2 regions of the Geobacillus sp. TFV-3 genome follow, and region 1 is predicted to be linked to the other one. Evidence: predicted binding sites of a transcription regulator. Region 1 holds the regulator's gene; the other holds the start of a gene.
The links. The regulator NrdR, encoded in region 1, represses ribonucleotide reductase genes. The targets are predictions, from matches to a motif close to AACACNATATATNGTGTT.
Positions count from the first base shown of each region.

Region 2: the regulator NrdR is predicted to act here: its motif matches at 10,120-10,137, upstream of BJQ97_RS05710 (vitamin B12-dependent ribonucleotide reductase).

Region 1 is NZ_MPSP01000001.1:809,117-824,270, reverse strand. It holds gene BJQ97_RS04145 (coiled-coil domain-containing protein) at 1-297, opposite strand, end outside; gene BJQ97_RS04140 (TrmH family RNA methyltransferase) at 339-1,094, opposite strand; gene msrA (peptide-methionine (S)-S-oxide reductase MsrA) at 1,091-1,615, opposite strand; gene BJQ97_RS04130 (HI0074 family nucleotidyltransferase substrate-binding subunit) at 1,751-2,458, opposite strand; gene sspI (small acid-soluble spore protein SspI) at 2,814-3,023, shown strand; gene BJQ97_RS04120 (M42 family metallopeptidase) at 3,055-4,140, opposite strand; gene BJQ97_RS04115 (dUTP diphosphatase) at 4,233-4,718, opposite strand; gene BJQ97_RS04110 (DUF1294 domain-containing protein) at 4,734-4,985, opposite strand; gene rplT (50S ribosomal protein L20) at 5,042-5,401, opposite strand; gene rpmI (50S ribosomal protein L35) at 5,429-5,629, opposite strand; gene infC (translation initiation factor IF-3) at 5,643-6,164, opposite strand; ribosomal protein L20 leader region at 6,220-6,353, opposite strand; gene thrS (threonine--tRNA ligase) at 6,611-8,566, opposite strand; T-box leader at 8,619-8,849, opposite strand; gene ytxC (putative sporulation protein YtxC) at 8,895-9,770, opposite strand; gene dnaI (primosomal protein DnaI) at 9,953-10,885, opposite strand; gene BJQ97_RS04075 (replication initiation and membrane attachment family protein) at 10,897-12,282, opposite strand; gene nrdR (transcriptional regulator NrdR) at 12,389-12,850, opposite strand; gene BJQ97_RS04065 (cytosolic protein) at 12,918-13,316, opposite strand; gene speD (adenosylmethionine decarboxylase) at 13,445-13,819, opposite strand; gene BJQ97_RS04055 (glyceraldehyde-3-phosphate dehydrogenase) at 14,133-15,154, opposite strand, start outside.
Region 2 is NZ_MPSP01000001.1:1,119,272-1,134,425, reverse strand. It holds gene splB (spore photoproduct lyase) at 1-272, opposite strand, end outside; partial or broken gene BJQ97_RS05750 (DUF2332 family protein) at 376-765, opposite strand; gene BJQ97_RS05740 (glycoside hydrolase family 18 protein) at 1,040-2,452, opposite strand; partial or broken gene BJQ97_RS05735 (transposase) at 2,766-2,969, opposite strand; gene BJQ97_RS05730 (hypothetical protein) at 3,194-3,457, shown strand; gene istB (IS21-like element helper ATPase IstB) at 3,763-4,515, opposite strand; gene istA (IS21 family transposase) at 4,512-6,017, opposite strand; gene BJQ97_RS05715 (hypothetical protein) at 6,242-6,592, shown strand; gene BJQ97_RS05710 (vitamin B12-dependent ribonucleotide reductase) at 7,461-10,034, opposite strand; gene BJQ97_RS05705 (lipoate--protein ligase family protein) at 10,288-11,124, opposite strand; gene BJQ97_RS05700 (rhodanese-like domain-containing protein) at 11,318-11,692, shown strand; gene gcvPB (aminomethyl-transferring glycine dehydrogenase subunit GcvPB) at 11,920-13,380, opposite strand; gene gcvPA (aminomethyl-transferring glycine dehydrogenase subunit GcvPA) at 13,373-14,719, opposite strand; gene gcvT (glycine cleavage system aminomethyltransferase GcvT) at 14,754-15,154, opposite strand, start outside.

The DNA.
Region 1 (15,154 bases):
AATCTTTTCCTGCCGCACTTGCCCTTCCTTGAGCGCCGCGACATCTTTTTTTACTCCAAACATGTCCTTTTTCATGGAATCCATATCTTTTTTCATCGCGTCCATATCTTTTTTCATCGCGTCCATATCCCGTTTCATCGTATCGACATCGTTTTGGATGCGGTCCACTTTGTCTTCGAGTTGTTTCACGCTTCCTTGCAGCTTGACGATGTCCATGCGCATTTGTTCGATGTAGGCTCCTTGAACATCAAGACGCTCAAGCACCGCGTTCAACAATGCCCGCAGTTCGTCATCCATCCGTCTCCGTCCCCCTTGTCCGATTCATTTTCTTTTCTATTTTACCGCACCGCCTGCAAGGAATAAAGCAAAATTCCGGCCGCGACGGCGACGTTCAGCGACTCGGCTTGGCCATAAATCGGGATGTACACGTTCTCGGTCGTGAGACCCAGCAGTTCGGGACGGACGCCGCCTCCTTCGTTGCCGACAAGCAGGGCGAACGAAGACGACCGGGGGATGGTGCGGTAATCGACAGCGTTCTCCAAGGCGGTGCCGTACACCGGAATGTCCTGCTCCTTCAAGCGCGCGATCCATTCCGCCACATCGCCTTTGACAATGGGAAGATGAAACAGCGACCCTTGCGTCGCCCGCACGACTTTCGGGTTGTACAAGTCGACGCATCCTTCACCGAGGATGACGGCATCGATGCCGGCGGCATCGGCGGTGCGAATCATCGTGCCGAGGTTGCCGGGATCTTGCACAGCGTCAATGAGCAAAGCCGTCTTCACGCCCTTAAGCTCGTACGACAGCTGCCGGCAGACGGCGGCGATTCCTTGCGGGGTTTCCGTTCTGCTGACCGCCTTCATCACCGCTTCGGTCACGATCGTGACTGGAACGCCAGTGACATTCCACCCCGGCGGGACGGCCGTCTGTTCATCGACAATCAGTTCAACAAGCGGCGCGTTGCTTTTCACTGCCTCTTCGACAAGATGGAACCCTTCAAGCAAAAACAATCCGGTCTCATCGCGCCCTTTTTTCGTCAACAATTTTTTCCATTGTTTGACGCGCGCGTTTTTCGGCGATTCGATCCGCTTCACCGTTTCGTCCCCCAATGTTTGGCGATAAACTCGTCGCGTCCGGAGGCGGCGCGGTCTTGTTTGTAATGCTCCGGATTTTTCTTATGGTAGTTTTGATGATACTCTTCCGCCGGGTAAAACGTCGTCGCCGGCAAAATTTTTGTCACGATCGGCTTCGAAAAACGCCCGCTTTCCTCGAGCGCCCGCTTCGACTGCTCGGCGAGCTGGCGCTGTTTTTCGTTATGGTAAAAAATCGCCGTCCGGTATTGCGGCCCGCGGTCGTGAAACTGGCCGCCGTCATCGGTCGGGTCGATTTGGCACCAATACAGCTCAAGCAGCCGCTCATACGGGAACACGTCCGGGTCGAACGTAATTTGCACCGCTTCGTAGTGGCCGGTCGTACCCGTTTTCACTTGCTCGTACGTTGGATTTTCCACATGTCCCCCTGTATAGCCGGAGACGATGCCGTAAATGCCATCGAGCTCCTCAAACGGCGTCACCATGCACCAAAAGCAGCCGCCGGCGAATGTCGCTTTTTCCATTGTGTCGTCACCTCATGCGTCAAGTTTCTTCATTTTGATTATAGCAAAAATGTGAGCCTCACACCCAAGACCAAGCCGTGACTGCTTTCCACCATACGGCTGAGCGCCATCTCTTGTCGTCTGCCCATCAGCCGCTCATGTCGATGAGTCAAGCCGCTGTTTCATTTCGTCAAGCAAGCGGTAAATGTCCATCGCGGTTTCTTCGTCATACGTATGGGACGTCCGGTTGCGGTCTTCCAGCATGCGAAGCCATGTCTCTCCGTCTTGAATCAACCCTTCCCGAAACGCCTCGCGAATCGTTTTCCGCGGACTTGTCACTTCGGCATACCCTTGATATTCCAAGTAAAGTTTCATCCATTTCCATGCCAGTTCGTACGTGACTTCAAATCGCTGAATGGTCGCATCCAAAACGAGATCATCCGTTTTGACGTCTCTTGCGGCACTTTGGCGAAGTTTGACGAGCGCCCGTTCGAAATCGTGAAACCGATCCACCAACCGGCTCATCGTGACCATCACCTTCCCGTGCTCGTTCGTTTGAAAAATCGTCTTTCCTTCTTGGTCAATATTCATTTTTAGCTGCTCGTTGTGAATTTGATTGTAATCAACAACATCGATCGTATAAATGATCGGAAGTTCATCCAAGTCCGATTGCAGGAGGTACAGCGGGCCTCCCGGCTTTCGAAATTTGATCGCCAAATCGATATCCGATCCTTCCTGATAATCTCCTCGTGCTCTTGAGCCGAACAAAATGACTTTTTCAATGACATCAGCATAACGGGAAAATAGATGGAGCAGTTGGCGAAACACCGTTCGTTCCAATCCATAGAGCGGCTTCGCAGCCATCGTCGCCATCACTCTTTTCGGTCTATATAGATGCAACGAAGAAGTTTAACATATCCTTGACGGAAAAGCGGTTTGTCCATTTTCGACTGTCGAAGGCAAGCCACAGGCTTGCCCCGTCGCGCCAAAGCGTGACGGAAGACCGAACGACCACCTGCTTCAAAGGCCCATATATGGGTCTGGAAGCGGCGTTGTTCGGTCGCCCGACAGTCGATAAAAGCTGCAAATGGTAAAACTTCAAATTGCATCTATATAGTTTTTCCTCTTATTATACCATATACGAGAGCCGCTCCATGTATAAATCCGCCGCCATTGGCAAAGGATAACGGTGTACAATACGGCCAACGAGGTGAGACAGATGGATTTAAACTTGCGGAAGGCGATTATGCACAATGTCGCCAACAATTCGAAAGAACAGCTGGAACATACGATCGAAGACGCAATCCAACGTGGCGAGGAAAAATATTTGCCCGGCCTCGGCGTCCTCTTTGAAGCGATTTGGACACACGCCAATGAGCAGCAAAAAGACATGATGCTCACAACCCTCGAGCTGGCGGTTAAACAATGACAAACACCGGCCGATTCGGCCGGTGTTTCCATTACTCAAACGTCAGTTGTTTCACTTTGTCGGCGTCAAGCCGTTTGATCACTTCGACTAATAGCTTGACCGTGTTTTCGTAGTCGTCGCGGTGCAAAATGGCGGCGTGCGAGTGGATGTAGCGCGTCGGGATCGCGATCGTGAGCGACGGAACGCCGTTGCCGGTTAAGTGAATGGCCCCGGCGTCCGTGCCGCCGCCCGGCATGGCGTCAAAATGGTACGGAATGTTCATCTCTTCCGCCACTTCGATGACAAATTCGCGCAAGCCGCGGTGCGACACCATCGTCGCGTCGTACAGAACGATGTGCGGGCCGGCGCCGAGTTTTCCCATCGCCTCTTTTTCCGACACGCCCGGCGTGTCGCCGGCGATGCCGACGTCAACGGCAAACGCGATATCTGGCTGAATGAACTGGGCGGCCGTGCGCGCGCCGCGCAGCCCGACTTCCTCTTGCACCGTGCCGACGCCGTATACCGTGTTCGGATGGTCAACGCCTTTCAGCTGTTTCAGCACATCGATTGCGACCGCGCAGCCGATCCGGTTGTCCCATGCTTTCGCGAGCAGCATTTTTTCATTGTTCAATACCGTAAACTCAAAATACGGCACGATCATATCGCCCGGGCGGACGCCCCACTCCATCGCTTCCTCGCGGCTTGCCGCGCCGATGTCGATGAACATATCTTTGATTTCCACCGGTTTTTTGCGCGCCTCCGGCGGCAAAATGTGCGGCGGCTTCGAACCGATGACGCCGGTGATGTCGCCTTTTTTCGTCACGATCGTCACGCGCTGGGCGAGCATCACTTGGCTCCACCAGACGCCAAGCGTTTGGAAGCGGATGAATCCTTTGTCGTCGATTTGCGTCACCATAAACCCGACTTCATCCAAATGGCCGGCGATCATCACTTTCGGCCCGCCCGATTTCCCTTCTTTTTTGGCGATCAAACTGCCGAGGCCGTCCGTTGTCACTTCATCTGCATACGGAGCTATGTATGTCTTCATCACATCGCGCGCTTCCCGCTCATTGCCAGGGACGCCTTTCGCATCGGTCAGCGCTTTCAGCATCGTCAATGTTTCGTCCAACTTCGCCATCTTGGCACCCCTTTCTAGTTTTGTCCACTTTTTATTATACTTGAAAAGGCTGACGATTGGCAAAACGAATCATTCGCCGCCCGAAAAAAAGATCAGTAGCGCTCGTTTTGCCGCTTGTGGTTCACTTCATTTTTCCTCCGGTACGCCGCCTCGATGTCGTCGGAAGAAAACCCGAGCGCGACGCCAAGCCGCCAATATTCCGCAAACAGCGCATCATATTCCGCTCGCGCTCTCGTCTCCCTAAAACGCTCAGCGGCGCGAAACACGGCGAGAAACTGCTCGACAAGCGGCCGCGCTGCCGACGGGGCTTCCTTGCCTTCATAAAACAAGCCGCACTCAAGCCCAAGCGACAATAAAAAATGCAAGCCGTCGACATATTCCTCAAGCACTCGCTCGGCTGGCTCGGGCGGTTTGATGCTCCAAAATTTAAAACAGCGCGTCTCATTCGCGAGTTCGCCTAATTCAACAAGAAAGGCGAGTTGCTTGCGCGCAAACAAATCTTCCTCCATCAAGCCATGCTCCGTTTCAATGCGCCGATCCAAGGTGCGCTGCATTTCGTAAAGCAAAGGCCAATTCATTCTCTCCTCCCCTTTCTACCTCATCCATCGCCAATAGAGAAACAGCTCCGCCGCTGCCAGCAGCGGCAGCCCATAGCGAAAAGCCGAATGGCGAGTTTTATGGCGAAACATGTACATCCCAGCTGCGCCGCCGATGGCACCGCCAACCAATGAAAGCAGCCAAAGCGTCCGCTCGGCAGTGCGAAAGCGGCGGCGCTTCGCTTTGTATTTGTCGATCCCCATCACGAAAAAAGCGAGAAGATTGATCGCTATCCCGTATTGTACCATATGATCCCTTTCCTTGATAAGAAAATGGCCACCCTGATCAAGGATGGCCATCGTTGTTATTTATTCAAATTCGCTTTTGCCAAATCGGCGAGTTGGGCGAACGCCGCTTGGTCATTGACCGCCAAGTCGGCGAGCATCTTCCGGTTGACTTCGACGCCGGCCAGCTTCAAGCCATGCATCAAACGGCTGTACGACAAGCCGTTTTGGCGAGCCGCCGCGTTGATGCGGGCGATCCACAGTTTGCGAAAGTCGCGCTTCCGTTGACGGCGGTCGCGGTACGCATACATGAGCGATTTCATGACTTGTTGGTTCGCAACTCTATATAACGCGTGTTTCGCGCCGAAATAGCCTTTCGCGAGTTTCAATACTTTTTTGCGACGTCTGCGCGTCACAGGTCCACCTTTTACGCGTGGCATAAATCGTTCCCTCCTATTGTTCGGTCATTATTTCAAGTTGTCAAGCATTTGGCGGATGCGTTTGAAATCGCCAGGCGAAACAAGCGCCGCTTTGCGGAGATGACGCTTTTGTTTTTTCGTTTTATTAGCAAACAAGTGGCTCGTATACGCATGGCCGCGTTTTAATTTGCCGCTCGCCGTTTTTTTGAACCGTTTCGCCGAGCCGCGGTGAGTTTTCATTTTTGGCATCGCAGGTTCCTCCTTACTTGTTGTCGTTTTTCGGTGCGAGCACTAAAAACATGTTGCGCCCGTCCATTTTCGGCGCCGTTTCGACAACGGCAATGTCGGCGCACGCTTCCGAGAAGCGGTCAAGGACGCGCTGCCCGATTTCTTTATGGGTGATCGCCCGACCTTTGAAGCGGATCGTCGCCTTCACTTTATCGCCTTTTTCGAGAAACTTGCGCGCGTTGCGGAGCTTCGTGTTGAAGTCATGTTCCTCGATCGTCGGGCTGAGGCGCACCTCTTTGACGTTGATCACTTTTTGCTTTTTACGTGCTTCTTTCTCTTTCTTCTGCTGCTCGAAGCGGAATTTGCCGTAGTCCATAATGCGACAGACGGGCGGTTTGGCGTTCGGTGCGACAAGCACAAGATCCAAGTTGCGTCTTGCCGCAATCTCAAGCGCCTCCTGCTTCGACTTGATGCCAAGCTGTTCGCCGTTTTGGTCGATCAAGCGCACTTCACGGGCACGAATTTGTTCGTTGATAATAAAATCTTTGCTAATAATGAGCCACCTCCAAGGTTTTTTCCGACTGGCTTGTTTGCCAGCAGAGCCCCACTTCCAGCCAAAAAAAGCGCAGATGCACAAAGCACCCGCGCAGTACGTCCTTACACTCGCATTGACGAACCGTAACAACCTGCCAACAGCCGTCTTGGCGTCGGTCAGGTGAGAAGCGGGGTGCTTCTGCTTTTGTTACAAACAAGCAATCATTCCACTTTATACACTATACCACCTTGGCGATGGCATGTCAAGGAGCGGATCTTGATAAACACAACGTCACTTATTATAGCGGATTGACGTCGAATTGGCAAGAGAAAATGTTTTATTGTTCCTCGCGGCACGACACTTCGCCGCTTTCTCTGCTCTTGAACCCGCTCATGACTTTGGCCGTCGCCATCGTTTTTGCCTTCATTCTGTCTGTTGCCCTCGAGTTTCGCCTGTTGGGTTCTTCATTATGCTTTCCCTGATTTTGTCCGTTTTTCCTGTACATCAGCAGCAAGCAAGTCAACAAACTCATCAAGCCCCATCGTCCGACTTTCTTTTTCACCGTAGCGGCGGACGTTGACCGCTCGTTCAGACACTTCTTTATCGCCGACGACGAGCATGTACGGAACTTTTTGCATTTGCGCTTCGCGGATTTTGTAGCCAATTTTTTCGTCGCGCTCATCGACTTCAACGCGGAAGCCGCGTTCTTTCAACGTCCGCTGCACGTCATACGCGTAATCGAGGTGCGCCTCCGGCGACACGGGGATCACTTTGACTTGAACCGGGGCGAGCCATGTCGGGAACGCCCCTTTATACTCCTCGATGAGAAATGCGACAAACCGCTCCATCGTCGAGACGACGCCGCGATGGATGACGACCGGACGATGCGGCTTTCCGTCTTCGCCGATGTAAGTGAGGTCAAAGCGCTCCGGCAATAGGAAGTCAAGCTGCACCGTTGAGAGCGTCTCATCTTTGCCGAGCGCCGTGCGCACTTGCACATCGAGCTTCGGCCCGTAAAACGCCGCTTCCCCTTCCGCTTCGTAGTAGTCAAGCCCAAGCTCATCCATGGCTTCCCGCAGCATGCGCTGGGCTTTTTCCCACATTTCATCGTCGTCGTAATATTTTTCTTTGTCATGCGGATCGCGGTAAGACAAGCGGAACGAGTATTCGTCAATGCCGAAATCCTTATAGACTTCCAAAATCAAGTTGACAACGCGCTTGAACTCGTCTTTGATTTGGTCCGGGCGCACGAAAATGTGGGCGTCGTTGAGCGTCATGCCGCGGACGCGCTGCAGGCCGGTCAGCGCTCCAGACATTTCGTAGCGGTGCATCGTGCCAAGTTCCGCGATGCGGATCGGCAGCTCGCGGTAGCTGTGCAGCTTGCTTTTGTAAATCATCATATGGTGCGGGCAGTTCATCGGACGAAGAACAAGTTCTTCGTTGTCCATCTCCATCGGCGGGAACATGTTTTCTTTGTAATGATCCCAATGGCCCGATGTTTTATATAGCTCGACGCTGCCAAGCACCGGTGTGTAGACATGATCGTATCCGAGCGCCACTTCTTTGTCGACGATGTACCGTTCGATCACGCGGCGAATCGCCGCCCCTTTCGGCAGCCAAAGCGGCAAGCCTTGTCCGACTTTTTGTGACGTCATAAACAGCTCAAGCTCTTTGCCAAGCTTCCGGTGGTCGCGCTCTTTCGCTTCTTCGAGAAGATGCAAATAATGGTCCAAGTCTTCCTTCTTGAAAAACGCCGTGCCGTAGATGCGCTGCAGCATTTTGTTGTTGCTGTCGCCGCGCCAATAGGCCCCCGAGATGCTGAGCAGCTTGAACTCTTTGATTTTTCCGGTCGACGGCACGTGCACGCCGCGGCAAAGGTCGAAAAACTCGCCTTGCTCATAAATCGAAATCGGCTCGCCTTCCGGAATATCGGCGATCAACTCAAGCTTCAACTCATCGCCGATTTCTTCATACCGCCGGATGGCTTCTTCGCGGCTCACTTCTTTGCGGACGATGTCCAAATTTTCTTTGACAATCTTGCGCATTTCTTCTTCGATTTTCGGGAGGTCGTCAGGCGTCAGCTTATGCTCCATGTCGATATCATAGTAAAAGCCGTTTTCAATCACCGGACCGACGCCGAGCTTGACGTTGCCATACAGCCGCTTGATCGCCTGCGCCATTAAGTGGGCGGTGCTATGGCGCAAAATGTCAAGCGCCTCCGGCATGTCTTGGGTGATGATGACCAACTCGCCATCTTCGTGAAGCGGTGTGCGCAAATCAACAAACCGGCCGTTCAGTTTGCCGGCGATCGCTTTTTTCTTCAGCCCCGGGCTGATCGAGGCAGCGATGTCTTCCGTCGTCGCCCCCTTTGGAAACTCTTTTTGCGCCCCGTCCGGGAACGTAATGCGAATCACATCTGGCATCGGTAATCACTCCTTCGTCGTGATGATGAAAAATAAAAAAACTCCTCCCTCACAAAGGGACGAGTTTTCGTCGTGGTTCCACCCTTCTTCCCATGGCATCGCCTCGCCATGCCATGGCTCAACACGCATAACGGCCGAAAACCGGCGGCAACTACTGAGCGTTCCGTTCACTGCCGCAGCTCTGAGGGGGTAAGCGCATTTTTCGTGTTAGGAAGGTTCCAGCCGCTGCCTTCCCTCTCTGGAAACCGTAAAAATGCGCCCATGTCCTCGTCATCGCTTTTGTTCATTCCTATTCATGACGACATTATAGCGAAAACAGCAGGAAAAATCAAGCTTCTCCCCCATTTCCAGCGTTGGCGGTAAACAAATGGGAAAAATCGGCGCGGCGGCAGACGATCAGCCGTTCTTGAAACACGTTTTGCAGCGTCTGCACCATGCCGTCATCCGGATGATCGGTGTACAGCTCAATTTCCGCTGGAGCGAGCGAAACAAGCGGAGCGAGCACCGATGCATCAATATACATCGGCTGGCTGAAGACGAGATGGCGATCGATCAACTGTCTCACTTCCACCGCCGACAGCTCCCGCCGCTCGCTGTCGTAAAATACGAAGTGTGGCGGATCGTGCACCAAATACAGGCGCGGCCATTGCGGGGTCCGGCCAGCCAGGCAGTCGCGCAGCATTTGCACAAAATTTTGATACTCCTGCTCGAGCTTGTATTCATCAATCGCGAGCTCGACATAATGTTGGAGGCGCTCCATATACGGCTTTAACCGGAACGTGATGAACGATGAAAACGAAAACGACAAGCCGTCGCGCAAAAAGGAGGCAAAAGCGTCGCGCAGCATCACGGTGCGCGAGACGGCAAACGCCGCGCTTTTCCGGTAATCGCGCCGCTCGCCGTCCAAAAACGAATGAGCGAGGGCCAAAATTTGCTGCTGTTCTTCGACGTCGCGGAAATAAAAAATATTGGCAATGATGGATAGCAGCAGCCGGTCTTCTATCACCTCCTGCATAAACGCCGTCATAGCTGGGATGATATGCTCCTCAAGCACACGCTTCTCCTCGCCCTGTATGTAAACCGCCACGGTTTTGTTCCCGTCATAAGCGGCATGAAACAGCGGACCGTCATCCGGTTGCCGGTGATATAGCAGCCCAACCAATTTTTCCGCCTCGCTTGCCTCGTCAAAATGGATTTCGATCACCCGCTGTCCCCCCCTTTAGCCCGAAAGGAATGCTTGGTTTATATATATGGGGACAACGGGCTGTTTAGACTAGAAACACGAAAAACAGCGCACAGAAGCTCGCAGGTCATCGGGCTGACAGACGCTGCGCGCCCAAAAAAAGCGGCGCCCCTTCCTCAGGCGCCGTTCGCTGCCGCCGACCGCTATTGCCGGCGGTTCGGTCCAGTGATTTCAATCGGATAGGCCAAATAGCGGATTCGCTCCATAATGCGCGCCGCCTTCACCTTCTCTTCTTCACCGCGCTGCGAATACGTCAAATGGTGGGCGAGCTGCTGCATATCAAAGTTCGACGTGAAAAACGTCGGCAAGTTTTCAAACATCCGGTATTGCAAGATCGGGCCGAGCACATCGTCGCGCACCCAGCTCGACATCGCCTCCGCTCCAAGGTCATCGAGCATCAGCACCGGCACTTTTTTGATATAATCAAGCTTTTCGCTCATCGTTTGATCTTGAAGCGAATGTTTCATCTCGCGAAACAGCTCGGGCACGTAGACGATCAGCGATGGGACGTTTCGCTTCGCCAGCTCGTTGGCGATCGCTCCAAGCAAATATGTTTTGCCCACCCCGAACGATCCGTGCAAATACAAGCCTTTCATTTTTTTCCCCGGCTCGTATTCCGCCACAAACCGCTCGGCAAATCGGATCGCTTTGATCCGCCCATCATCATTGAGATCGACGTCAGAGAGCGAAGCACGCAAGATTTCGCGCGGCATGAACATGCTTTGAATGAGCGACTCTTGCCGCTTCCTCTCGTCGTATTGCACTTTTTTTGGGCAGCGGTCGTACTCAACGTCGATCCTTCCACCGTTGACCACCAAATTTGGATGGTATCCCGGCAGCATGTTGTTGCATCGCTCAAGGCCCGGACATTGGCGGCAATTCCCGTGCTGCTCGATGAATTCATACAGCTTCATCAAGCTGCGGTCAACCGCATCGGCCGACAATTGCCGTTCGTGCGCCCGCAAAAACAGCTGCACGTCCGGATGCTCCAAAATGTAGCGTTTCATTTGTTCGTAGCGCTGCTTAAACCGTTGATTGCCAAGCAACCGCTGCAACAGGTGGTTTACTCGTTCCATGGCTTTTCCCTCTATGATTCATCACGGTATTTTTTCAGCCGTTCCTCAAGCTCTTTGCGCGCCTGTTCGACGTCAAAATCGTCATCCTCCGGCTGGCTGTAATCCATGTTCAGCCAGTCGGGGACGATTTCCGTGCGCACGATTTTGCGCACCGTCCGCGTTCCTTTTTCCTTTTCGTTCGCCCAGTTTTGGTATGTTTTCGCTTCTTCTTTCGCCAGCTCCATGGCTTCCTTCACCGTTTTCACCTTTTTGCGCGCCCAATGGCTGGCGATTTTTTCGACGTATTTTTTCGACAGCTTCATATTCGTTCGGAGCATGACGTAATAAATGAGCACGTTGACAACTCCGGGGAGCAGCTGCTGCTGGAACATAATGTCTTCGATCAACTGCAAATCAGCCAGCGACGGCTCAGCGCCGCCTGAAATCTCTTTTAGCAGCTGGCGCGGGGAAATTGTTTCCAGCTGTTTGATCAGCTGCTCCTCTTTCGTGCGCGGTTCGATGTTCTCCATCGTCCGGTAGGCGAGCGGCTGCACTCGTTCAACGAGGCGCGGCTCAACACCGCCATGTTCGAGCTCATACCATTCGCGCGCCGCCCGGCGCAACGCGTCAATATCGATATGATAGGCTGGATCGATGACGCCAAGGACCAGTTTTTGCATCTCAAGCGGCGGAATGCCGTATAAAAACGCCAGCTTTTTAATCGCTTCCTTCACTTTCGCTGTCACAGCCCGGCGCGGCACGAGCTGCTTGGACAAGCCGGCAAAAAACAGCTCAAAGTCGAATACATCATCATCGAGCACATACGACGCCTCATTCCGCCTGATGTGACCCTTCCCTTCAAGCAGCTCGGGCCCGGCTTCTTCGCTGAGGCCGGCGACGATTTGTTCAGCGGGCACGGCCGAAAACACGTCGGAAAACGACCGCGTCACTTGGGTGAATTTCGCTTCATCAATGGATGGGCGAGCAAAAAAGTTGCTCAACTGGATAAACAAGAGACGGCCGACTTGCCGGCGCAAAAAAACACTCAACATCTCGTCGCGGAAAAACTGGTCTGGCTCCAGCGGCGGACGCAGCTCATAAAGAAACAGCTTCGGTTCATCCGCCCCTGGAGCGTGGACGTATGTGTTGAGCAGCCCGATTCCTTCGAGTTTCAACCGTTCGCTGTAAATGTCCGGCAGCCCGCACTGCATGAGCGCCATAAGCCGATGATGGGTCGCTTCCTGGCCGTCAAGCAGCTCAAGCTCCCCCCAAAGCGTCATATAAAGCGCCAACGCTCGGCAGCCGATGAGCGGCTGGTAAAGCAGCGTCAGCACTTGACGGTCCATCTCTTGCAACACCCCTCGGCTTTGCACGGTATAACGGTCGACAGCAATCAGCTCTTTCCAATGGTGTTGCATCGCTTCGACCTTCCATTCCTCCGTATTCGTTTCAAACCGGCTCTCTCCTTTCCTGCCGAAAAGACGCTGAAAAAAGGGCTTGCCGCCTAACGCCAAAGCCCTTTTTTCACCGTTGCCCTTTTTTGATCAGCTCTTTCAGTTCTTCAATGAACACATTAATATCTTTAAACTGCCGATAGACGGAAGCGAAGCGAACATAGGCGACCTCATCGATGTGCGACAGGCGCTCCATCACCATTTCGCCGATCGTTTCGCTTTTCACTTCCGAGACGCCTTGATTGCGCAGCTCACGCTCAATTTCCTGCGTCACTTTTTCAAGCTCCTCGAGCGCCACGGGACGCTTCTCGCACGCTTTGATCAAGCCGCGCAAAATTTTCTCCCGGCTGAATTCTTCGCGCGTTCCCTCTTTTTTCACAACAATCAGCGGCGGCTCCTCGATCCGCTCAAACGTCGTAAACCGATAATGGCACTGTTCGCACTCCCGCCGGCGGCGGATCGAACGACCCTCTTCAACCGGGCGCGAGTCAAGCACGCGCGTGCCTTGATGATGGCATGAAGGACATCGCATAACATCCACTCCGTTGATCTTCTTATTTCCTATCATACCGGAATGGACGAAAGCAGACAAGATATAGTTAGCTGTTCAGTCCGGAACCGATATAGGGCAGGCGGGCGTCGAGCTTCCGATACAAATCGAGAATGACCGCCCGGCTATGCCCAAAATCAAACGGCAATAGCTTCGTCTCCGTCGTCGCGGAAAAGTCGACCGCCGTTTCAAACGGCCGCACGGAAATGACGGTAGCGACGATGAACAACTTTTTGCCGCGCCTTGTTTGCGCACAAATTTCGCCGCGCTCTTCGGAAACAGAAATGAGCTCGGCGCCGGGCAGCGACGAGAGCAGCTCTTTGACCGCATCGATGACGGCGCGGTTCGTCGCTTTGTAATAATGGCTTCTTAGCTCTTCATCTTCATGATTTTCCCGCGTTTCACAATGGTTTGTGAAGGCGTATTTGAGTGTTTTCCACATGCTTATTGCCACGTCTCCCTAGTCATTCTTTTTCTTCCATCATACCATGATTTTCGCCGCTGTTGCACCGCCTAAGGCACAAAAAAAGGAGCGTTTTGCTTACGCTCCTTTCGGTTTATCTTATCCTTATCCAATTACAGCGCCTGCGCCTTTTTCACTTCGATCGGGCGCATGCCGCGCGGAAGTTCAATCGTTTCCCGCGTTTGCGCGCCCAGCATTTCGGCGATGTAATCGGCGGCAATCGTCGGATCTAAATGGCCGCATGTATACACATCAATGCTCGCATAGCCGTGTTCGGGAAACGTGTGAATCGTCAAATGCGATTCCGAAATAATGACGACCCCGCTTACGCCTTGCGGAGCGAATTTATGGAACGCCACTTCGCGAATCTCCGCTCCCGACTTTAACGCGGCGTCAACGAACGTTTTTTCAATAAAATCAATATCATTCAGTTTGTCAAAGTCGCATCCCCAAAGTTCCGAGATAACGTGACGACCCATCGTGTCCATGAAAAGAATCCCCCTTTAACCAATTTTCTCAAACAAATAAAAAAACAGAAGGTGAGTTGCAAAATGGCATGTATAACTACCACGGGGGAAAGTTAGTCCTAAGAGGTCCTAACCCTTTAAGTAGTCACATTACCCTTGCCGTTAAGAAGTTCACGAGACATAGTATACTTTGTTTAGGGGGTTTTTGCAACAGGCTTTTTTATTTTTTTGCATAAAAAAGAGAAAAAGCGCCCACGCCCGCACCGCGGCCTGATCCGTTTGTGCGGATCGCAAAAGCCATAGCGCAGGCGTCGCGCTTCACATCGAACCGCTGTTACGCATTGACGCTGAGACGCTCTTTCATTTTGGCCGCGACAAGATGGGCTAAATCAACGACGCGGCACGAATAGCCCCATTCATTGTCATACCAAGCGAGCACTTTCACTTTTCGCCCTTCCATCACCATAGTCGACAGGCCGTCGATAATCGCAGAATGCGGATTCGTATTGAAATCGATCGAGACGAGCGGCTCCATCGTAAAATCCAAGATGCCTTTCAATGGGCCGTTGGCAGCACGGATGAACGCCTCGTTCACTTCATCAACCGTCACATCGCGCTTCAAGTCGACGACCAAGTCGACGAGCGAGACGTTCGGCGTCGGGACGCGGAGCGCCATGCCGTGAAGCTTCCCTTTTAAATGTGGCAGCACTAGGCCAAGCGCTTTCGCCGCTCCTGTTGTCGTCGGGATGATCGATTGCGCGCATGAGCGGGCGCGGCGCAAATCTTTATGCGGGTTGTCGATGTTTTTTTGGTCGTTCGTATACGCGTGAACCGTGGTCATCAGTCCGTTTTCAATCCCAAACGCTTCATCGAGCACTTTGACGACCGGAGCCAAACAGTTTGTCGTACACGAGGCGTTCGAAATGATGAAATGGCGGTCGATGTCAAGCATATGCTCGTTGACGCCGACGACGATCGTCACATCTTCATTTTTGCCCGGGGCGGTTAAAATGACGCGCTTCGCCCCTGCCTCAAGGTGAAGGCTCGCCTTTTCACGATCGTTGAATTTTCCGGTCGCTTCAATCACAATATCGATATCAAGCTCTTTCCACGGCAGCTGTTTCGGGTCGCGCGAGTTTAACAGCCTCACTGTTTTGCCGTTGACGAGCAGGCCGTTTTCCAAGGCGATGACCTCACCATCAAATTTGCCGTGGTTTGAGTCATATTTCACTAAATGGGCTAACGTTTCCGGCGGATAGCTGGCATTCACCGCCACAATGTCAAGATCAGGGGAATTGATGGCGCGCCGGAACACCATCCGTCCGATTCGTCCGAAACCGTTAATCGCCACTTTCG
Region 2 (15,154 bases), 310 kb from region 1:
ATGCATCCGGTTGCCAACGGAATAGCGTATTCGGCTGACGGCTTCGATGAATCGAATTGTAGCGTCCGCCGCACGCCAACAACGAGCGTCGATTTTGCGTTTCGATACCGCGCCAGCTCCGTCTCTCCCGGAATGCCGCGCACTTGGTTGTGTGACGTCGTCTCCCGAATCTCGATTCCCATTTGCGTAAATTTCTCATACAGTTCTTTCCCGAGCGGATACGACAACGCCTCCGGCTCGAAATACACAAGTTTTGGCACAAACGGTTTCATCGTTTCCCCCCATTTCGTCCATCTTTATAGTTAGTATGGACGGAAACGGGGAAGTCGCGATCTAACTTTATTTGGAATTCTTTTTTCATCTCATTGTCGCCCCTCATCCACAGACATCCGCCTCCCAGCGAAACCAGCGGGCATGACCGTCGGTTTCAGCAACGATTTGTCGGCATTCTCGGCCATTGATCATGCTATCCAGGTGCAGTTTCGGATCCCACATATTGTTATACACATGGAACAAATCCCGTTGGCGGCCGATTTCGCGAAGCTGCTCAAGCAATCCACGCTTTGCCTCATCTGACATTTGGTTCGCGACATGCGTGTGGAAGATGCAAACAACGGTATCGGACGGAACTTGTGCAACAAGATCAGAGAGAAGTTCAACCCCGTCTCCCTCGATCAGACGAATCGGCGTTTGTTCCAGACATCAGGCTGCCTTTTCAAACAATTGGCGCCGATCATGATGTTCAGGCCAAATGAGCGCCTCCATCCATCGTCGATCATCCTCTTTTTTCAAGTCAATTACATGCTCATCATCGAGACGCGCAGCCATTTCAAAAAAAACCGAGGACGAGCTGGCCGACCATCGGCGCATGTTCGAAATTTTGTCGAACGATTGGCGCAACGCGAACATCGCGATTGAATATTTAAACCATAAGATCGGCCAGCACGATTTGGAAATTTATCAACTAAAAAAGCGGCTCGAACTCCAAGAAACAAAGTAAAAGCGCATGCCCGATGGTCGGCGCACACGCTCGAACCGCTTATCCCCGCTTGCGAATGCGGAAGTTGTCTTCTAGCAGCACCCAGTTTTCCGGATACGGATACCCGAGCACCCAATAGCTGATTCCGCTCAATCCGTATTCTTTCACCAATTGGAATTTCGCCAACGCGCTGCGGGCGTCCTCAAACCATACTTCGTGCTGGCGTCCTTGCTCATCCGTGTAGCGATAAAACGGCGAGGCGGCCACAGGATCGTACTGAATGAACGCTCCGTAGCGAACGGCGCGCTCGAGCGCCTCTTTCGGACTGAACGTTTCCGCCTCTTGCCCTGGCACGTGCGGCAACACCCAGTCGCGGGCGTAAATTTGAAACCCCATCATGATTTTCCTTCGCGGAACGGCGGTCACCGCATAAGCGAGCACGCGCCGAATTTGATTCACCGGCGAAATGGCTTGCGGCGGCCCAAACCGGTAGCCCCACTCATAGGTCATCAAGACAACAAAATCGGCGATGCGTCCGTGGGCTGGATAGTCGTGAGCTTCGTACAGCAGCCCTTTTTGTTCAGCGCTTATTTTGGGCGCCAGCGACGTCGATAAAACATACCCCTCAGCGTGAAGCCGGTTGGCCGCCCGTTGCAAAAACTCGTTATACCGCTTACGGTCGGACGGATAGACGTTTTCAAAATCGACATTCAACGCGCGGTACCCTTTTGCCCGCATCACTTGAATGACGTTGTCAAGCAGCCGGGTTTGCAACGTGGCATCGGCCAAAACGGTCTGCGCCAATCTTGAGCCCGGATCCCGATACGTAAAGTTTGTGATCGTCATCATCGGCACGACACGGGCGGCATAAGCCGCCTGAATGAATGCGGTATCATTGATCGGATTGAGTCCGCCGTCGGCGCGGATCGTGTAGGCGAATGGCGCGGCATAGGTCAAATGGCGGCCGACTTCGCGCACTTGCTCCGCTCCTTTCTCCCCTTGATCCACCGTAAACGCGTTCACCTCGATGAGCGGCTTCGCCGGCGGGATGATGAGCCGCTGTCCGGGGACAATCATATTCGGATCGTCAATCGGATTAAACTCAATGATTTGCTGGACGCTGACCTGGTAGGCGGCGGCAATTTGCCCTAACGTTTCCCCCGCGCGCACCGTATGAATGCGAGCTGGGATCAACAATGCTGTGCCTGGATAAATGAGCGCCGGGTTGGCGATTCGGTTCGCCTGTACAATCGCTTCGACCGTCACTCCATACGAATGGGCGATCTGCCATAACGTTTCCCCTGCACGAACGGTATGATAGCGATACGGCACCGGAATGACAACCGCTTGCCCGGTAGCAAGCCGATTCGGATCGCTCAATTCATTGGCGGCGACAATCCGCTCGAGCGGGACGCCGTAGCGCTGAGCCAGCTGCCAAAGCGTTTCGCCGCACTGAATGACATGAACAATCATGACGCTCCCCCTTTCATTCTCCCTTTTACCACTATATTTTCGCTTTTCCCCTTTATGTAAAAAAAACGCCGGTTCCCTGTGATATAATCCCTCTTACCCGAGTTCGACAGTTTTAAGGCCATTTTAGGCAAATGAAAATGGCCAAGATGCTGTTCGATACGGATCCTAGAAGGCCGGTGAATTAATGAGGCATAGAGTTCCCTCATGTCGAATTTTGGAGGCCATTCTCTCCGCCATTTGGCGCCAAAGGATGGCAGGACGTGCAGGGCTTCCTGCTCCAAATTCCGTTTTTGCGCACGCCAAAGAGCCGGTCCCGTTCCGAATCTTCCGCTGGACGACCCGTTTTTTCCGTGTACAGGGGAGTCACCCAATCGTGAATGACGGGGAAGTCAACGGCTTCGTTGATTTGGCGCAGGATATGATGTGGAGGAACCAGTTCCTCCATGTCGATGACTTGAAATAGACGAGGCTGAGTCGAAGGGGGTCTGGGGGCTTTCGTGATCCGCTCACGCTCCATTCCAAAGATTCCTCTCCTCTTTTTCAACATAAGCCCCCTTAATCCCTGCCTTGGCGTGTACTTTTTCATCGGCCTTCTAGGTATCCATCCTCGCCCCTAGATACACGCCTAAAATATGCTCAAATGCCTCTGATCCATTTTGTATCAAGGGGCGAGAGGCACTTGGTTTGCCTAGTCGCTGTCGAACTCGGGGTGCGAAATGTGAGGTATATAATATGTGATGAATGAATAAAACTACAGGTTATTTTATTACCTCTGCAATCGATACAATCGATCCAATGATACAGTACGGTATAAACGGGAATTTGTCAGAAACTATGAACAAAAAACATAAGGATGAGAAAGTCTATTATTTTGGTTTAAATAGATTTAGTTTTGGTAAAAATAACGAAGAAGTGAAAGAAAAATTTGAAAATGCTAAATCCACAATATTAAGGAAATTAAAAGCTGAAAAAAGAAATGGGACAGAGGAATATAAAAAAAATTGAAAAGCTACAGCTAAAGTCGTTGAAAAAAGGTAATAAGAGGAGCCCCGGGTGGGACGAGTTGTTAAAAGAGCATAATACTACAATGGTATATGCCACAGCTACAAATCCGGATTATAAAGTATTAAATGTTGACCGCATCTATCAGCGCAACTTTGGGATTGATAATCCTAATTCAGCTTGTGGTCCAACGGTTGCTGCCATGATTATGGATTATTATCATGATGAATTGGGGTATAATGTGTTTTTTGCAAGCAAAAAATGCAGAGAAGTGCAAGAAAAAATACATAGGCTTGCCAGCTCAAGACTTAAGGTTCCAGACCGGGGGAAGAGGACGGCTGGATCGCGGAGAGAGCGTTCCGCAGTCGATAGCTCTCTCCCGTAAAGGCCAGGATGTGGGCATGGTGAACCAAGCGATCCACCAGCGCAGCTGTCAAGCGGTTGTCCCCAAACACCCGATTCCACTGTCCAAATTCCAGATTCGACGTCACGATGACGCTTTTTCGCTCATAACAGTCGGCGATAATATGAAACAACAGCTCCGATCCTTGCTTTTGAAACGGCACATAGCCGAGTTCATCCAATATCAACAGTTCGCACGCATCGATGCTTCGTTTCAGCCGCCCGAGCGTGCCATTTTTCAATGCCTCTTCCAGCTGGGCGACGAGATCCGCGACGCGGAAAAACCGAACCTCATGGCCTTGTTGGCACGCCTGGATGCCGAGCGCTGTGGCGAGATGGGTTTTTCCTGTCCCGGGCGAGCCTAAAAGCAGAACGTTTTGCTTTCGCTCCAAAAAGCGAAGGTCACACAATTCCTTCTTCGATGTCGTGGTCGGCCAGTGGATGTGATCCGACCATTCGTAATCCTTCAGCCATTTCAACTCCCGAAACTTGGCTTTCTTGATCAGCCGGGCCTGTTTCGCCTGCTGGCGGCACGACAGCTCCAGCGCCAATACATCCCGCAAAAACTGTTCTTTCGTTTCGAACATCACCTCCTCGAATCGATCCGCGATATAGGCCAAATGCAGTGCTTTACAAATCTCTTTCACCTCTGCTCTCATCCCTGGACACCCCCTTCCCGAACAGGATGAAGACGTTGATCATACACCGTTAAGTCCGTTTCATAGTCGATCAGGACGGAAGGGGTGTACGATTCTTTCCACTTGGCCGGGTAATGGGATTGCTCGGCTTCCATCAACACCCCGATTTCATGAGGAGCCAAGTCCCATCGCTGACTCTCCTCGAGCCACTGGGGGATTTCATAAAGCGTGCAACGATCCAACAGCGCTCGCAGCCCTTTCAAACGGGCCGCCACCTGGGGCGGGGTGCCAGCCAGATACGTTCGGATCGCTTCCGGCAAGTACGCCCGGTATCGGGAATGCCCGACAACCCGGGGTTTGGTCTCCCACTCAGCGAAAATCTCTTTCCAAGGGATCTCGCGTTTCACGTTCGTATACGGCCTTGGCATCTCAAGATGTATGCCTCCGTCAGGAGAGAGCACAAAGAAACGATCCCACTCTTTTTTCACCAATACCCGGTTGGGGACGGACAGGCCATGGACGACGAACGCCTTCCCATCCACCATCACTTCTCCGTACTTATTCACGTAAGCGTGATCGAGGGAGAAGATCGGAAGATCTTGTTCCGGCAACGCCAACAGCTCCGGCCGCTCTTCCTGCCATAGCTCCTCTATCAACCGCCCCTTTTCATAATGAGGGCGGTTTCGGTCCTCGACCATCTTGCGATGCAGCCACTCCACCAGCTCCGGATCCGACTCGATCAACGGAGCCGGGACGAAACAAAGGTTGCGAGTGTAATAGACTTTTCGCTCCGCATTTCCTTTCTCATGTCCGCTGTATGGATTGCACACTTGTACATCAAACCGATAGTAGAGTTGAAATTTCTCAAAAGCCTCGGTGAATTGGCGTTCTCCCCCTTTTCGAATCGACACGATGGCCGCGGACAAATTGTCAATGCGCAATGCCTTTGGCACTCCCCCAGCCTGACGAAACAGCTGCGTCAACCCATGGAGGAAGCATTCACTGTTTTCCGCCGGCAGCGGATAAGCAAACGCAGCGTTGCTATACGGGAAGCTTACGATCAAAACCGATCGTTCTTCTTCCTTCCCCTCCTTCGTCACCACCGTCATCTTCCCGAAATCCACCTGCGCCTCGCCTGGCGGGTGCTCAAGTCGTTCATAGCGCTGTTCTTTCTCGAGTTTGAGCTGCGGTCTTCGTTTTTGCACGTACGCGCAAACGGTGCGATACGAGCCTTGAAATCCATGGTCACGACAAAGCGCTTCAAACATCGTCTTGTTCGTTCGCCGTTGTTTTCTCGGCAGCTTGGCATCCTCCTCCAACCAGTCATCAATGATTTGCCCGTATCCTTCTTCCTCCATCATCCCCTTTTTGCGTTTGATGGTTGGTTGGACAGAAATGCCGCCATCCGCGTATTTCTTGACCGTTCTCCAGTTATATCCCGTTTCGCGGGAAATTTCCGCAATCGATAACCCTTTCTTTTCACGCAGTTTTCTGATACGATTCATTTCGGGCATTGCCAGCATCCTTTCGCTCCTCCACTGTTTGGTTTATGTGTTCACAACTTCCACAGTAGAGGAAATGTTAGGGGCTGGCAAGCCTTTTTTCTTTGCCTTAGGCTCTGCACGTTTCGTTGCAGAACTCTGTATTTTTATTTTGCACTAAACAGTATAATGTTCGTGATAACGCTTACTATGGTTCATGGGCAGCCTTAGTTAATCATCTTTATAATGAGATAGGTACTACATGGTTGGGCACAACCATTTCAATGTGGGCTAGTGGTTCTCTTGAGCATGTTTTTCATACAAGCAATGCTTGGACCTACAATATAGTAACAGACGCAGAAGGAAACGGTTCTAAGTTTATCAGTGCTATTAATAACAACAATCCTGTTGCAGTCCGATTCGATTTATTTGACAGTGGAGGTTCAACTATCACATATCATTTTGTTTGTGGGATTGGATATAATAAAAACGGTTCTTATACGGGGGATTTGCATATCGCTTACAAAGATCCTGACAACGGCGCTAATAATACCGCAACGCATTGGTTTGATTGGACAGATGATGACCAAGATATCGACTTTGCGTGGTTATCTTAAAAAATGAAACAGTCCTTCATCATACCTAAGGAGTGTTTCATGTGATAAATCCAGTAAAATCGGGGGGAGGGAGTAGTGAAGTTGAATTTATTTTCCAGACGATTGATTGGATTGCTTTTGGCTTGTTTATTTATGATATATCTAACAAAACTATTTACAATGAAACCTCATGTAATTTCTGGAAATGGAAATCCAGGAATGGTATTTATAATATTATCTGCACTACTATTTTTCTTCTTCGGAAGGGAAATATGGAAAATAATGAATAACGCAGCTTATTCAAAAAAAAATGGTTATTTATAACTATTTCTTCACTATTTATTCTATGTCTCTCAGCTTTTTTAGAAATTTCGTATTTTGTGAACCTAATCAAGCAATTAGGAGGGCCACCGTCCAATACAAATTCTAAAATCTATCGTTATAATTGGGTAAATCAATATACAAACACTTTGTACGTTAATATTTATACATTTTGTATTTTTATCTCCAGTGTTATTTTTGTTCATTCAGTAAAAAAGTTTGTACAAAAATAGAATCATAACGTCTAAAAGGTACTGTCAACCATTTTGTGTAATGAAAGATTTTTTTCGTATTTTATAATCATGAAATCATGAACGGTTTCAAAAAAAAAGATTAGGCCACCTTAGTCCGATAGAGTACCGAATGACCAAGGCAGCCTGGCAGGTGAACGGCTGGGAATATCTTCAATGAAGTGAAATGAAGGGGACGTTGTCAAGTGCTTTCCTTGACAACGTTTCTTCATTCCACTATCTTGCGAGCAGCTGAAGAGGGGGGTTTTTACACTGGTCTACTTGACTGGTATATGTTCATTGCAGAACCAGCGTGTCCTTCACCCCATCATTCAACATTACAACCCGCACTTCAGCTGCGCGCCGCAGTTGGTGCACGTGTTGCAGCCGCCGATCTCTTCGATCGTCCCTTCGCGGCAAATCGGGCAAATATTGCCAATTTCAGAACCGATTGTCACATCGGTGGCGCGCACATCTTGAATCGTATCAACGAGCACAACGGGGCGTTTCGTCTCTTTTTCCTCGAGCTCCTCTGGAAGCAGCTCAAGTTGCTCTTCAATCTGATTCTCCTCTGCCTTTAGCGTCAACACTTGCGCATCGCGACTGCCGTCGACATAGACGGTCCCGCCTTTCGCGCCGCAGCGCCATAACCGTTCGTACACTTTTTGCACTTGCTCGACGGTGTAGCCTTTTGGCGCGTTGACCGTTTTCGACAAGCTCGAGTCGACCCAGCGCTGAATGATGCATTGCACATCAGCATGCGCTTCCGGCGGCAAGTCCATCGCCGTCACAAACCAAGGCGGCAAGTGGTTCGGGTCGGCTTCTGGATGTTTGTCCAAATATTCTTCGACGATGTCCGCTTTCACTTCGATAAATTTGCCCAAGCGCCCGCTCCGGTAGTACGAGAACGAGAAGTACGGCTCCAGCCCGGTTGAGACGCCGACCATCGTCCCAGTCGATCCTGTCGGCGCCACCGTCAGCAAGTGCGAGTTGCGGATGCCGTATTTCAAAATATCTTGGCGAATGTCTTCTGGCATCCGTTTCATGTAGCCGGTGTTGATGAACGCTTCGCGCAGCTTGCGCGTCTCTTCCTCCGTTTCGCCGACCAAAAACGGGAAGCTGCCTTTTTCTTTCGCCAGCTCGATCGATGCCCGGTACGCGGTCGTGGCGATCGTGCGGAACAGCTCATCGACGAGCTCGTTTCCTTCCTCAGAGCCGTACGCTTTTTCGCAGTAAATGAGCAAGTCTGCGAGCCCCATGACGCCAAGGCCGATGCGGCGCTCGCCGAGCGCTTGTTTTTTGTTTTCCTCAAGGAAGTACGGCGTCGCGTCAATGACGTTGTCTTGCATCCGCACCCCGATTTCGACCGTGCGTTTCAGTTTTTCGTAGTCCACGACTTTCCGTTCTTTGTCCACCATGTTCGCCAAGTTAATGGCGGCCAGGTTGCAGACCGAATATGGTGCGAGAGGTTGTTCCCCGCACGGGTTGGTCGCAACCACTTTTTGCCCGTACGCGCGGGCGTTCGTCATTTCGTTGGCGTTGTCGATGAAGAAAATGCCCGGTTCGGCGGAATACGTGGCGCAAATATTGATCAGCTTCCACAGTTCGCGGGCGCGGATTTTTCGGTAGACGCGGACGCGGTAGCCCATTTTCTCCCATTCTCGCACATCGCCGACTTCATGCCATTTTTCGTTGTAAATGCGCATTTCCTCTTCGGAATACGTTTCCACATCCGGGAAACGGAGCGCGTATTCTTCGTCCTTTTCGACCGCTTCCATGAACTCTTTCGTCAAGCAGACGGAAATGTTCGCACCGGTCAAAAAGTCAGGATTGTGCACCGTGTATGTACCACCGGTGCGCAGTTTTTCTTCGGCGTCTTTGATGATTTCCTCAGTGAAACCGCCGTAGTCAGGCGCGTTCTTGTAGCGGACGATCGCTTCGTACATCGCCCGCTCCCGCTCGGTGAGCGGCGTAAATTTCAGTTTGTCGCGCGCTGCTTTTTTGATTCCTTCATCTTCCATATTTTCGAGCAGGTAGCGCAAAATGCGCGGGTTTTGCATTTTCGAGACGATGAACTCGATAATGTCCGGATGCCAGTCGGCAAGCATAATCATTTGGGCGCCGCGCCGGGAGCCACCTTGCTCGACAAGGTGAGTCAGCTTCGCAATGTCGTCAAGCCACGAGACCGACCCGGACGATTTGCCGTTCACCCCGCGCGCAAGCGTATGGCGCGGCCGCAATGTCGAGCCGTTCGTTCCGACGCCGCCGCCGCGGCTCATGATTTCCATCACCTGCTTCCGATGTTCGGAAATTCCTTCGCGCGAGTCTTTCACAAACGGCATCACATAGCAGTTGAAATACGTCACTTCCTTGCCTGAACCTGCGCCGTACAACACGCGGCCGGCCGGAACAAAATTCAAGCTTGCGAGCTCTTGATAAAACTTTTCGAACCACTCTTTCCGCTTTTCTTCCGTCTTTTCCACCGCCGCCAGCCCGGTGGCATTGCGCTTGGCGATTTGCTCATAGAAAATCTCGAGCGGCTTGTCGATAATGTCGAGCGACCGAACCACAATGCCGGTCTCCGCCTCTTCCCCTTCGAGCACATGCCGGTATTCGTCCTCAATCAACACGTGCGCCTTTTTCGCCTCCCAGTCGATGTCGACGATAAACCCGAGCCCCCGGGCCGGGAATTTCGGATCTTCCTTGATCGTCAACACGACAAAGTCACCCGGTGTGAGCGTCAGCTTCTCCGTATCTTTGAACGAATACCGATCCAACATGACCAAACGGGATACGCCTTTATGGGTGATGTGCATATCCGGCGTAATCGGATGCACTTGCGGAAATAGGCGGATATCCTCGTTCAGCTTGTCAATATTGATCTTCATTTTCTCGGATGACGCCACCGTCATTCTCCTATCTCTCCTCTTTTATATAATCTCTCATGTTTTTGGCAAAGTTGTCCTGTCTTCTCTACCTTATCATATCGAACAGAAAAAAACAATATATAGTATGATTTTTTATGAAAATCATACTATATATTGTTAAAGAGAACAAACGATTTCGTTTTTGTCAAGCCAAAAAACAAAACATGGCGAAATGCGGAGAAAAACGGGGGAGTGCCGCCGTTTCTGCCGGAAAACGAGCGATTTGCCGCGTCGCTGCTCATCGCTTGAAGTTCCATTCATCGCTTTCGTATTTCGTCCGCGCCAGCTCTTCGACGTACGCCCGTTCCTCGTCGGTGAGCGTGTACGGCTCCAATACGATGTCCAATCCTTTTTCAAATCCTTTGTAAAACGCTTCTTTCGCTTCCTCAATCGTCACCGTCCGGCCCGCCACCTCATTGATGGCGACCGCTTTCTTTTTAAATTCACGCTGCAGCCGCTCTTTCACCCGCTCGTTCGGGTATTTAAACAAACGGAACAGCAAGTCTTCGTCCAAATCGAGCAAAATCGAGCCATGCTGCAAAATGACGCCTTTTTGCCGCGTTTGCGCGCTGCCGGCGACTTTCCGCCCCTCAACGACAAGTTCGTACCACGACGGCGCGTCAAAGCAAACAGCCGAGCGCGGGCTGCGCAAATCGGCTTTCTCTTCTTCTGTCTTCGGCACGGCAAAATACGCATCCAATCCAAGATAGCGAAATCCTTCTAAAATTCCTTGAGAAATGACGCGATAGGCTTCCGTCACCGTCTTCGGCATCGCCGGGTGCGATTCGGAGACGATCACGCTGTATGTCAATTCTTGATCGTGCAGGACGCCGCGCCCGCCGGTCGGACGGCGGACAAAGCCGAGGCCGTGCCGTTTGACCGCCTCTAAGTCAATTTCTTTCTCCACTTTTTGAAAATAGCCAATCGACAAGGTTGGCGGATTCCAGCCATAAAAGCGGACCGTCGGCGGAATTTTTCCTTCGCTGTGCCAATCGAGAAGCGCCTCATCGAGCGCCATATTGAACGCCGGCGGGCAATAGCCGGAATCGATAAAGCGCCATACTTCTTTTGCCATCGTTCCACCTTCTCCATTGTTCCTCGCTTCAACCTGGCGGCGTTTCAGGGCAGAACGCCTTCGGCCACCTTTACTAGTTTAGCAAACAACGCCGGTGAAGGAAAGAAAAATGGCACGGCGAAAATCTCTTTGCTTCCCCGCAGCGACTTTATATAATAGGAAATAGCAGATGAAGCGAAAGGAGGCATGACAGGTGAAGGCATTGCTCATTATTCTCGGCGCGATCATCGTGTATTCCGTCATTACGTACTTCTGGCAGCGGAGAATTGTCAAAGCATTGACAGAGGAAGAGTTCCGCGCCGGCTACCGGAAAGCGCAATTGATTGATGTCCGCGAACCGGATGAGTTTGCGGCTGGACATATTTTAGGGGCGCGCAACATCCCGCTCACGCAGCTTCGCATGCGCATGAAAGAATTGCGCAAAGACCAGCCGATCTATTTGTACTGCCAAAACGGGCTGCGCAGCGGGCGTGCCGCGCAAATGCTCTACCGAAAAGGGTACCGCGACTTGTACCATTTAAAAGGCGGATTTAAAACATGGACCGGGAAAGTGAAGAAAAAAGCGTAGCCTAACGAAAGAGGCGCTCTGCCGGGAAAGGCAGACGCCTCTTTTCGCTTGCGCTAGACCGCCGCATATTCCGGCGGCAGAACGACCGTCTCAAGCACCGAAGCAGCCGCGCCGATAGCGCAGCTTTTCTCCTTCAGCTTGGAGGCGATGATGGATGGTTCACTTTCTTTTTTGACAACGAAGCGGCCTCCCTTTACGAGGCAGGCCGCATAAGAACAAGGCTTAGCTTACGTTTCTTTTTGGTAGCGCAAAATCGGTTTGCGCGCCGCGGTCGTTTCATCGAGCCGCTTGACGACCGTCGTATGCGGCGCTTCTTGAACGATTTCCGGATTTTCCTCCGCCTCTTTGGCGATTTGGATCATGGCGTCAATAAACGCATCGAGCGTCTCTTTCGACTCCGTCTCCGTCGGCTCGATCATCATGCATTCTTCGACGATGAGCGGGAAGTAAATCGTCGGCGGATGGAAGCCGAAATCAAGCAGCCTCTTGGCGATGTCGAGCGTTCTGACGCCAAGCTTCTTTTGCCGCCGGCCGGAGAGGACGAACTCATGCTTGCAATGGCGGTCATACGGCAAATCGTAATACTCAGCAAGCCGGCGCATCATATAGTTGGCGTTTAACACCGCATATTCGCTCACCGCTTTTAAGCCGTCCGGCCCCATCGAGCGGATGTACGTGTACGCTCGGACGTTGATGCCGAAATTGCCGTAAAACGGCTTGACGCGGCCGATCGATTGCGGGCGGTCGTCATCAAGGTAATAGCCGTTTTCCCCTTTTTCGATGACCGGCTTCGGCAAAAACGGAATGAGGTCGGCTTTCACCCCGACCGGGCCGGAGCCTGGGCCTCCGCCGCCGTGCGGGCCGGTGAACGTTTTGTGCAAGTTCAAATGGACGACGTCAAAACCCATGTCTCCCGGGCGCGCCTTGCCAAGAATGGCGTTTAAATTCGCGCCGTCATAATACAGCTTGCCGCCGGCTTTGTGGACGATTTCGGCCATTTCGACAATATGCTCTTCAAACAGCCCGAGCGTGTTCGGGTTCGTGAGCATAAGCGCCGCTGTATCCGGACCGACGACGCGCTTTAAGTCATCCAAATCGACAAGCCCGTCAACCGTCGAGCGGACCGTGACCGTTTCAAAGCCGGCCACCGTGGCCGACGCCGGGTTCGTGCCATGCGCCGAATCCGGAACGATCACTTTCGTCCGTCCGAAGTCGCCGTTTGCTTCATGATAAGCGCGGATCATCATCAGCCCCGTCCACTCTCCGTGGGCGCCGGCCGCCGGTTGCAACGTGACCGCATCCATGCCGGTGATTTCCTTTAAATGTTCCTGCAAGTCGTACATCAACTCGAGCGCCCCTTGCACCGTTTCTTCTGGCTGAAGCGGATGAATGTGGGCAAACCCGGCGAGGCGGGCAACGTTTTCATTGATTTTCGGATTGTATTTCATCGTGCATGACCCGAGCGGGTAAAACCCGGAATCGACGCCGTGGTTTCGTCTCGAGAGCGCCGTATAGTGGCGCATTAAGTCAAGCTCCGACACTTCCGGGAGCTCCGGCTCTTCAATGCGAACATAATCGGCCGGCACGAGCTCGCTGACATCGACAGCCGGAACGTCCAACGCCGGAAGGCTGTAGGCGATGCGCCCCGGCTTGCTTCGTTCGAAAATAAGCGGTTGATTGTTACGCATGGCCATCCCCCAATTCATTGACAAACCGATCGATTTCTTCTTTTGTCCGCAGTTCGGTGACCGCAACAAGCATATGGCCCGCCAGCTCCGGATAATCGCCGCCAAGGTCATAGCCGCCGATGATTCCTTTTTCGAGCAGGCGGTCGTTCACATCAGAAACCGGCCGTCCGAGCCGGATGACGAATTCGTTGAAAAACGGACCGGCAAACGGCGACGACAATCCGCGCTTTTCCAATTCCCTCTTTGCATAATGCGCTTTTTGAAGGTTCATCGTCGCCATTTCTTTTACGCCCCGCTTGCCGAGCGCCGACAGCGCCACGGAAGCGGCCAAGGCGTTCAACGCTTGATTGGAGCAAATGTTGGATGTCGCCTTGTCGCGGCGGATGTGCTGTTCGCGCGCTTGAAGCGTCAAGACAAATCCGCGGCGCCCGTCCTCATCGGTCGTCTGCCCGACGAGCCGCCCCGGAATTTTGCGCATGAGCGGCGTTTTGACGGCGAAATAGCCGCAATGCGGGCCGCCAAACTGCGTCGGAATGCCAAACGGCTGCATGTCGCCGACCACAATGTCGGCGTCAAACGCCCCTGGCGGAGTCAGCACGCCAAGCGCCAATGGGTTGCTGGCGACGACAAACAAGCTTTTCTTTTCATGCGCAAGCGGCGCGATCGCTTTCAGCGGCTCAATTTGACCAAAAAAGTTCGGGTATTGGACGACAACGCACGCCACATCGTCCTCCATTTCTGCTTCAAGCGCCTTAAGATCGGTGATGCCGCCGTCATACGGAATTTCTTTCACTTCGAGCTTCTGTCCTTTGGCGTATGTGCGCACAACTTCCCGATATTGCGGATGAACGGCGGTCGAGATGAGCACTTTCTTCCGCTTCGTATGCGCGGCGCTAAGAAGCACCGCTTCGGCAAGCGCCGTGCCGCCGTCGTACATCGACGAGTTGGCGACATCCATGCCGGTCAACTCGCACACCATCGTCTGAAACTCAAAAATCGCCTGCAACTCGCCTTGGGAAATTTCCGGTTGATACGGGGTATACGCGGTATAAAATTCAGAGCGCGACAACACATGGTCTACCACCGCTGGAATGTAATGGTCGTACACCCCAGCGCCTAAAAAGGAAACGTATTGTTTCAGATTGGCGTTTTTTTCCGCTAAGGCCGCAAGCTCTTTCCACAGCTCCGGCTCCGATTTGGCCGGTTTCACCTTCAGCTCGCCGCGGAAGCGGACTTGTTCTGGAATATCGGCAAACAAGTCGTCAATCGAGGCGACGCCGATCGTCTTCAACATCTCTCGTTTATCTTCTTCCGTCATCGGCAAATAACGATGGAGCACAGCGCTTTCCCCTTTCCTTGTCGCTTTGGAATCGTCACTTAGCCCGCTTGTAAAACGGAATCGGCACGATGTTCGCTTTCAGCCGTTTGCCGCGGATGTCCACCTCCACCTCCCGGCCGATGGCGGCCACATCTGCTTTCACCAAAGCCAAGCCGATGTTTTTCTTCAGTGTCGGCGACTGTGTGCCGGTCGTGACGAAACCGACTTCTTCGCCGTCGGCAAATACAACGTATCCGTGGCGCGGAATGCCTCTGTCGATCATCTCGATGCCGACGAGCCGGCGCGGCGGCCCCGCCTCTTTTTGCCGTTTCAACACAGCTTGGCCGATAAACGGCGGCTCTTTTTCCGTTTTGACGGCAAAACCGAGCCCGGCTTCAACCGGTGTGATCGAGTCGGACAGCTCTTGGCCGTAAAGCGGAAGACACGCTTCAAAGC